2 regions of the Dactylosporangium sp. NPDC000521 genome follow, and region 2 is predicted to be linked to the other one. Evidence: riboswitches for the same ligand, from Rfam matches in the RefSeq annotation. Region 2 holds a riboswitch; the other holds the start of a gene.

Region 1 (4,429 bases), on a different contig from region 2:
CGGGCCGGCTCGCACTACCTGCCCGGCCTCCGCTCGCCGGACTGGGTGAAGGTCAAGCTGGAGGAGAGCTGCGAGTTCGTCGTCGGCGGCTGGCGGCCCGGCAAGCGTGCCCTCGGCGCCCTGCTCGTCGGGGTCCCGGTGGCCGGTGGCCTGCTCGCCTTCAGCGGCCGGGTCGGCGGGGGGATCTCCAACGCGGCCGAGCGTGCCCTGCTGGACGCGCTGCGTGACCTGGCGGTGCCGCAGCCGCCCTTCGCGGGCGCCGTGCCCCGCGAGGACGCCCGCGGCGCGACCTGGGTCACGCCGACGCTGGTGGTGGAGGTGAAGTTCAGCCACCGCACGCGCGACGGCCGGCTCCGCTTCCCGCGCTTCCTGCGCCTGCGGCCCGACCTCACCCCCGCGGACGTCGCCGCCGCTGCCGCTTCCTCGGATGTCGCCGCCGCTGCCGCTTCCTCCGACGTCGCTGACGCTTCCTCGGACGTCGCCGATGCCTGACAAGGTGCGGGTCGAGGTCGAGGGGCGGCACCTCGACCTGTCCAACCTCGACAAGGTGCTGTATCCGCAGGTCGGCTACACCAAGGGTGAGGTCATCGACTACTACACCCGCATCTCGCCGGTCCTCCTGCCGCACCTCGCCGACCGGCCCCTGACCAGGATCCGCTACCCCAACGGCGTCGACGGCATCAGCTTCTTCGAGAAGAACGCCCCGGCCGGCACGCCCGACTGGGTCCGCACCGTCAGGCTGCCGGTGCCGGGCTCCAGCCGCGGCCGCGAGACCATCGACTTCATCGTCGTCGAGGAGCTGGCCACCCTGGTCTGGCTGGCGAACCTCGCCGCGCTCGAGCTGCACACCCCCCAGTGGCGGGTCGCCGCCGACGGCTCGCCGCTCAACCCCGACCTGCTCGTCATCGACCTCGACCCCGGCCCGCCGGCCACGCTCGCCGCCTGTTACGAGGTGGCGCTGCTGGTCCGGGACCGGCTCGCCGACGACGGCCTGGAGACCTCCGCCAAGACCTCCGGCCGCAAGGGCATGCAGCTGACCGCCGCGCTGTCCGGCGAGGAGACCGCCGACGAGATCAGCGCGTACGTCAAGGACGTCGCCGAAGAGCTCGCCCGCCTCCGGCCCGACCTGATCGTGGCCCGGATGGCGAAGCAGCTCCGCCCGGGGAAGGTCTTCATCGACTGGAGCCAGAACAACGCGTTCAAGACGACGGTCGCGCCGTTCTCGCTGCGGGCGGGTGCCCTGCCGACGGTGTCGGCCCCGCTGACCTGGGACGAGGTCGCCGACGGCACGCTGACCATCGCCGACCTCACCCCTTCCGCCGTCCTGGACCGCGCCGCGTCCGGCTCATGATCCCGGGCGGTCCCGAGCCGCACGGATCATGGCCCGGGGCCAGGTGGCTCAGCGGTGCAGGGCGGCCAGGAGGCGATCGATGTGGGCCTCCGTGGTGCCGAGGCCGAAGCTGGCCCGCACCGCCTGCGTCGGCACCGGCGCCGACGGGTCGAGCCTGGCCGCCGCCTCCGACAGCAGCCGCCGGGTCAGCGGATGCGCGCAGAACTGCCCCGTCCGCACCCCGATCCCGTGGTCCCGGCCGAGCGTCGTGGCCAGCTCGCCGGGGTCCTCGCCGAGCACCGCGAACGACACGATGCCGACCCGCTCCGCGTCCGCCTCGAACAGCCGCAGCTCCTCCACGTGCGGCAGCCGCGCCAGGCCCGCCCGCAGCCGCGTCACCAGGGCCCGCTCCGCGGAGAGGTCGGCGGTGGCGAGCGCCCGGCAGGCGGCCGCGATCGCGACGGCGCCGAGCAGGTTGGGCGTGCCGGCCTCGTGCCGCGCCGGCCCGATCGCCCACCGGACGTCCAGGTCGTCGCCGACGTTGGCGCTCGCACCGCCCCCGGCCAGGTACGGCTCGGCGGCGTCCAGCCAGTCCGCCCGCCCGGCCAGCACCCCGGCACCGAACGGCGCGTACAGCTTGTGCCCGGAGAACGCCACGTAGTCGGCGCCCAGCGCGGTCAGGTCGACCGGGGCGTGCGGGGCGAGCTGCGCCGCGTCGACCGCCAGCCGGGCCCCGTAGCGGTGCGCCACCTCGGCGAGCGCCGCCACGGGCCACACCTCGCCGGTCACGTTGCTCGCCGCCGTTACGCTGACCAGGCCGCACCGCTGCTGGCGCAGCGCCCACTCCAGCGACTCCACCGCCTCCTGCGGCGAGCGCGGCGCGTCCAGGTGGAGGCTCCGCTGCCACGGCAGCAGGTTGGCGTGGTGCTCCGCGTCGAACGTGAGCACCGTCGTGCCCTCGGGCACCGCCCTGGCCAGCAGATTCAGGGCGTCGGTGGTGTTGCGGGTGAAGACGACCGTGTCGCCGTCGCGGCAGCCGAGGAAGTCCGCGACGGTCTCTCTGGCCTGCTCGTACTCCCGCGTGCACCGCTCGGAGAGCGCGCCGGCGCCGCGGTGGACGCTGCCGTAGAACGGCAGGAGCTCGGCGACCGCGTCGGCGACCACCCGCAGGCACGGGGCGGTCGCGGCGATGTCGAGGTTGGCGAAGTCGACGCTGCGGCCGTCGCGCAGCTTCACGTCACCGGGGGACAGGATCGTGGACATGGCAGAGCCCTCCGCTCGCGCTTGTCCGGACACACCGCGTGCCGGACCGTGTCATCACCCGGGGCACCCCGCCGCGAACGCGAGGGTTGCCGGCCAGCGAGCCGGGGCTTTGCGCTGGCACTCATGACCTGCCCTCACCGTAGCGCAGATAAGGTTGGCCCATGACCGATCTCCCGCCGGCTGGGACGCCCTCGGATCCGGGCAGCCGTGACGCCACCTGGTCGCCGTTGCCGGGTGATGCACGACCAGCGGCCGCCCCGGCCGCGCCCGGGGAACGGTCACCCTGGGCAGCCCCGCTCCCCGTGCCGCCTCCGTCGAGCGGCGGGCCGGTCGCTCTTCACAAGGCGCCCGACACCCCGAGCAGCGCTTCGGGCAGCGCGTCAGGCGGTGCTTCGGGTGGTGGGGTCGATCCGGCCACCGGCTCGCCCGCGCCGTCGGGGTGGGACGTGGCCGGCGCCGACGTCGTGCCCAACGTGACGGAGGAGGCCGCGCCCGACACCGGCGAGCAGCGCTACCCGACCGCGGCCCTCGCCCTGGCCGCCGCGCCGCCCGCCAAGCGCTCCGACCGCCGCCGCCTCTGGACGCTCATCGGCGTCACGGGCGGCATCGCGGCGTGCGGCGTCGCGATACTGGCGTTCTTCGGCTTCACCGGCGGGTGGACCGCCCTCGTCATCGGCGTCGGCGCGGCCGTCATCCCCGTGCCGCTGCTGGTCTCCTGTTTTCTGTGGCTCGACCGGTACGAGCCCGAGCCCGTCCGCTATCTCGTCTTCGTCTTCGGCTGGGGCGCGTGCGTGGCCACCACGGTCGCGCTCGCGGTCAACACCGCCGGCGGGTTGCTCGCCGACAAGCTCGGCCTGTCGGACGCGATCGTGGCGGTCGTGGTCGCACCGTTCATCGAGGAGAGCATGAAGGCCCTCGGGCCGGTCCTGCTGCTGTGGCGCCGCCCCCGGGCGTTCTCCGGCCTGATCGACGGCATCGTCTACTGCGGGCTGTCCGCGACCGGGTTCGCGATGGTGGAGAACATCCTGTACCTCGGGTACAAGGGCTACGCCGACACCGCCGAGCACGGTGGCGCGGTGAAGGGCGCGGCGGCGCTCGTCGGCATCTTCATCGTGCGCATCCTGATGACCGGGTTCGCGCACCCGCTCTTCACGTCGATGACCGCCATCGGGCTCGGCACCGCGTCGCGCAGCTCGACGAAGGCGGTCAAGTGGCTCGCACCCTTCGCCGGCCTGCTGCTCGCGATGATGCTGCACGGCTCGTGGAACCTCATGTCGGTGATCGCCGCCGCGAAGCCGATCATCCTGCTGTACGGCTACTTCTCCGTCATGATGCCGATCTTCCTCTGCATGGTCGGCTTCGCCCTGTGGCAGCGCGCGGCCGAGGGCAGGCTGACCGAGCGGATGCTCACCGGGTACGCGCGGGCCGGCTGGTTCTCCCCGCCGGAGGTGGCGGCGCTCGGCACGCTCGGCAGGCGGCTGTCCGCCCGCCGATGGGCCAGGCGGGTCGCCGGTGACCCGGGCGCCAAGGCGATGAAGGCATTCCAGTTCGACGCGACGAAGCTCGCCCTGCTCCGCGACGGCATGCACCGCGGCCTGGACAACACACCGGCCCGCCGGATGGAGGCACTCGCCGAGGAGCGCCAGCTGTTGACGGCGCTCGCCGCGTACCGGCAGGTCTTCGTCGGGCGCGATCCGCAGGCACCGCTGGCGGTGTGGGACGGCAGCAGGTACCACATCACCTTCCCGGACGGGATGGTCCGGGTGCTCGCGGCTCCGCCCAACCCGGTCGTGCCCGTCCCGGTCGTCGTGCCGCCGCCTCCGCCCCCGGTGCCGA
Region 2 (4,429 bases):
GCCGCGGGCCAGGCCGAAGGCGACCGCGTGCCGGAACAGCGCCCGCCCGACGCCCTGCCGCCGGTGCTCCTTCAGGACCAGCACGTCCAGGAACGATTTGTCGAGATTGTCGAATATCGAGAAATCCGCCTGGACGAGTCCGACCGCGAGACCATCGCGATAGGCCAGGAACGTGTGCCGCTCCGTGCCCGGCATCGGCAGGCGGACCCGCACGTCGTGCTCGGCGCGGCAGCTCGGGGGGAAGTCCGGCAGGTCGGCGAGGATGGCCTCGTTACCGATGGTGAAGGCCGCGTCGATCGCCACCGGGTCATCGGTGTCCAGCTCGACGATGCTGAGGTCGTGGCTCATGCCCGCCAGGGTGGCGCAGAGCCGCATCGACGGACAACAGATATATGGGGACCGCCGGAAATGGTCGAGAGGACGCTCGCCAACACCTCCGGTGCTGTGGTCGCGGGCCTCGGACCAGGGTCCGGACCTCGCGGCGACACGTCCTCCCGCACCGAGCATCCTGGCGCGCGGTCCTGAGGTCGTCAAGTCCCTCGGCGGGTGGCTTCGAGACGTACGGCATGAGGGTGATCACCCTGCGTCGCGAACGACTCGGACGATCGGATGAGTCGGCCCTCGTCCAAGCAGTGAAAGCGCTCTCTCAGCCACACTCCCGTCGACACCGTCCGTCACGGCGTCGACGGGTTGCGCAAAAAAATCAGCCATCAGCTCAAAAAGCGCCGGGCATCAGCCCAGCAGGCCGGCCTCGCGGACGGACTTCAGCGAGGGCTTGACCCGGTGCGTCGGGCCGACCGTGCCGGCGACCGCGTCGAGAGTCTTCAGCCCGTCGCCGGTGTTGAAGACGACCGTCTCCTTCGACGGGTCGAGCTTGCCGGTCTCGACCAGCTTCTTCAGCACCGCGGTGGTCACCCCGCCGGCGGTCTCGGCGAAGACGCCGGTCGTGCGGGCCAGCAGCTCGATGCCGGCGCGGATCTCGTCGTCGTCGACGTACTCCATCCAGCCGCCGGTGCGCCGCACCGACTCCAGCGCGTAGACGCCGGCCGCCGGGTCGCCGATGTTGAGCGACTTGGCGATGCCCGTCGGCTTCACCGGGACGATCTCGTCGGTGCCCTTGTGCAGCGCCACCGCGATCGGGTTGCAGCCCGCGGACTGCGCGCCGAACACCGTCCACTCCGAGTCGGGCACGAGCCCGATCTCCACCAGCTCGCTGAACGCCTTGTCGATCTTCGTCAGCAGCTCGCCGCTGGCCATCGGGATCACGACCTGCGCCGGGATCCGCCATCCGAGCTGCTCCGCGACCTCGTATCCGAGGGTCTTGGACCCCTCGGCGTAGAACGGCCGCACGTTGACGTTGACGAACGCCGTGTCCTCGAACTCGTCGGTCTCGGTCAGCTCCGAGCACAGCCGGTTGACGTCGTCGTAGGACCCCTCGATCGCCACGACGTCACCGCCGTACACGGCGCTCATGACGACCTTGCCGGGCTCCAGGTCCGACGGGATGAACACCGTCGACGGCACCCCGGCCCGCGCGGCGTGCGCGGCGACCGAGTTGGCCAGGTTGCCGGTGGAGGCGCACGAGTAGCGGGTGAACCCCAGCGCCTTCGCCGCCGTCAGCGCCACCGAGACGACCCGGTCCTTGAACGAGTGGGTCGGGTTGGCCGAGTCGTCCTTCACCCACAGCTGCCCGGTGATGCCGAGCTCCTTGGCCAGCAGGTCGGCCTTGACCAGCGGGGTCAGCCCCGGGTCGAGGCTCACGCGACCGGCGGGGTCGGTGCCGACCGGCAGCAGCGGCGCATAGCGCCAGATGTTCTGCGGGCCGGCTTCGATCTGCTCGCGGGTGACCCGGCCAAGGGCCTCGGCGTCATAGCCCACCTCGAGCGGGCCGAAACACTCGTAACAGGCGTGCTGCGCGGCGAGCGGGAACTGGGCGCCGCAGCCGCGGCAGACCAGGTGCCGGGCGGGAGAGTCGGTGAAGACGCCGAGCGTCGAGGTCATAGAGGCCTTCCTCTCATCTTTCCCAGGTGCATGGCCTTGCGCACCGGGACGGATTTGGCACCTACCGCGACTGGCCTCAACGTCGAGACGTGTCGCAGGGGTTGCCGGGGCTTCATCGGGCCGTATCCCTCTGCCCCTCTGGATGAGGTATTCAGTTGTGACGTGCCTGTTCGCGTGTTTCGTCTTCGAGTGTAAGGGCCGACACGGGTGCCGCTGTATGAGTCATCTCACGAGATGGACCTGACTACGGTTTCACTCATGCATCCCGACGCGGCGGCCTGGTTCGCCAAGCGCACCTCGACCTGGCGCGACTGGCCTGTGAGCGAGCTTCAGCGCCGCAAGGGCGACACCCGGATCAGCGTCGTCCTGCCGGCGCTGGACGAGGAGCCCACCGTCGCCGAGATCGTCACCGGCGCGCGCACCCTCATGCCCCTCGTCGACGAGGTCGTCGTGGTCGACTCCGGCTCCGTCGACCGGACCGCCGAGGTCGCCCGCCAGGCCGGCGCCACCGTCCACCACCGCGACGACATCCTCCCCGGGACCGGCTCCCGGCCCGGCAAGGGCGAGGTGCTCTGGAAGGCCCTGGCCGTCACCACCGGCGACATCCTCGTGTACGTCGACGCCGACCTCACCGACTTCCGCCCGCACTTCGTCACCGGCCTCCTCGGCCCGCTGCTGGACGACCCGGCCACCCTGATGGTGAAGGCCTTCTACGACCGCCCCCTCCTGGACGTCTCAGCCGCCGGCGGCGGCCGCGTCACGGAGCTCGCCGCCCGCCCGCTGCTCAACGCCTACTTCCCCGCCCTGGCCGGCGTCGTGCAGCCCCTCGCCGGCGAGTACGCGGCCCGCCGCTCCCTGCTGGAGTCCCTGCCCTTCGCCGCGGGCTACGGCGTCGAGACCGGCCTGCTCATCGACACCTACCGCGCCGCCGGCCTGGACGCGGTCGCGCAGGTCGACCTCGGCCAGCGCACCCACGGTCACCAGGACACCGCTGCCCTAGGCCGCATGGCCGCCACGATCCTGCACACCATCCATGCCAGGGTCACCCCCGGTGCCGCGATCTGGCCGACGCTCACCCAGTTCGTCAGGCATGGCGACACGGTCGCCCCCGCCGACCACCCGGTCGCCCACCCCGACCGCCCGCCGATGACCACGATCCAGGGCTACCGAAGGCCTCCCGCTTAAGGGGTGTCGGTGGCGGGGGTGAAGCCCCACAGCGTCGAGGTGGTGATGGCGGCTCCGGCGAGGGCGGCCACGACGGCGAGCCACTCGGCGGCGAGGAGCCAGACCGGGGTGTCGATGACGGCGGCCGATGGGTCGCCCGTCAGGGTGGCGACCACGACGACCACCGCGACCAGGGACAGCAGGACCAGGGTCAGCACCACCGTCAGGCGCAGGGCCCAGTGGCCGAAGGTGCCGCCGGTGGCGAAGAGCAGGGCGCAGACGGCGATCAGCGTCGCGACCGAGGCCGAGGCCAGGGCGCCGATGAGCGTGAAGATCTGGGCGGTGATGGCCTCGGCGGGGCCGTTCATCGCGTTGGAGGAGGCGACGTAGGTGGTCCAGGCCGCGAGGTGGGACTGGTCGTAGTAGAGGGTGCCGGAGAGCGCCGCGAGGCCGAGGACGAGGAGCCACGCACCGCGGAGCGCCGAGGTTCGCATGGACCGGCACCCTACCGGTCAGTACGCGAGACGCATTCAGCTCACCACGTCTTTTCGCAGAAAGCGCCACCACGCGAGGGAGAAGAAGACGGTGGCGTAGGCGAGGGAGGCGATGCAGCCCTTCACGATGTCGTCGGTCTGCAGCGGGGTGGAGAGCAGGCCGAGCCAGGCGTCGTTGTAGTGGGTGGGCAGGAAGTTGCGGAGGTTTCCGAGGGCTGTGATCTGGTCCAGGATGCTGGAGAGGATCTGCAGCAGCACCGCGCCGCCGACGGCGCCGAGCGGGGCGTCGGTGGAGACGGAGAGCAGGAACGCGAGCGAGGCGACGACCAGGAGCGACACGCACAGGTAGCCGACGATCTCCAGGAGGCGGACGACGCTCGTGCCGGCGGCGATCTCCCCGCCGATGGGGGCGTTGAGCGGAGCCCAGCCATAGCGCAGGGTGCCCGCCAGCATCGCGGTGCCGACCAGGACCAGCACCGCGAGGAGGCAGTAGAGCAGCGCCGCGGTCACCTTGACGCCGAGCAGCCGGGCCCGCGGGACGGGCATCGCCAGCAGGTACCGCAGGCTCCCCCACGACGCCTCGCTCGCCACCGTGTCGCCGCAGAAGAGGGCCACCACGACGACCAGCAGGAAGCCGGACGAGACGAGCAGGGTGAAGAGGGTGAAGTTGGCCCCGCCGCCGGTCGCGAGGTCGGCGAGGCGGGAGAACTCGCCGTTGTTGCCGCCCTCGTCGTCGCCGCCGCTGTCGAGCTGGAAGGCGACCAGGATGA

Evidence for each region. Region 2 has a riboswitch for S-adenosylmethionine ahead of thrC (threonine synthase). Riboswitches for the same ligand answer to the same signal wherever they lie in the genome.
Region 1: it holds a riboswitch for S-adenosylmethionine, as region 2 does, so the genes downstream of both, ACFY3L_RS46750 (aminotransferase class V-fold PLP-dependent enzyme) here and thrC (threonine synthase) in region 2, are expected to answer to the same signal.

Annotation. Positions count from the first base shown of each region.
Region 1 is NZ_JBIAYW010000026.1:25,435-29,863, forward strand. Features, by position in the region: partial or broken gene ligD (non-homologous end-joining DNA ligase) at 1-405, shown strand, start outside; gene ligD (non-homologous end-joining DNA ligase) at 485-1,351, shown strand; gene ACFY3L_RS46750 (aminotransferase class V-fold PLP-dependent enzyme) at 1,400-2,593, opposite strand; SAM riboswitch class IV at 2,606-2,722, opposite strand; gene ACFY3L_RS46755 (PrsW family intramembrane metalloprotease) at 3,040-4,429, shown strand, end outside.
Region 2 is NZ_JBIAYW010000009.1:524,639-529,067, reverse strand. Features, by position in the region: gene ACFY3L_RS30160 (GNAT family N-acetyltransferase) at 1-348, opposite strand, end outside; gene thrC (threonine synthase) at 733-2,001, opposite strand; SAM riboswitch class I at 2,012-2,150, opposite strand; gene ACFY3L_RS30150 (glucosyl-3-phosphoglycerate synthase) at 2,260-3,186, shown strand; gene ACFY3L_RS30145 (hypothetical protein) at 3,183-3,659, opposite strand; gene ACFY3L_RS30140 (ABC transporter permease) at 3,696-4,429, opposite strand, start outside.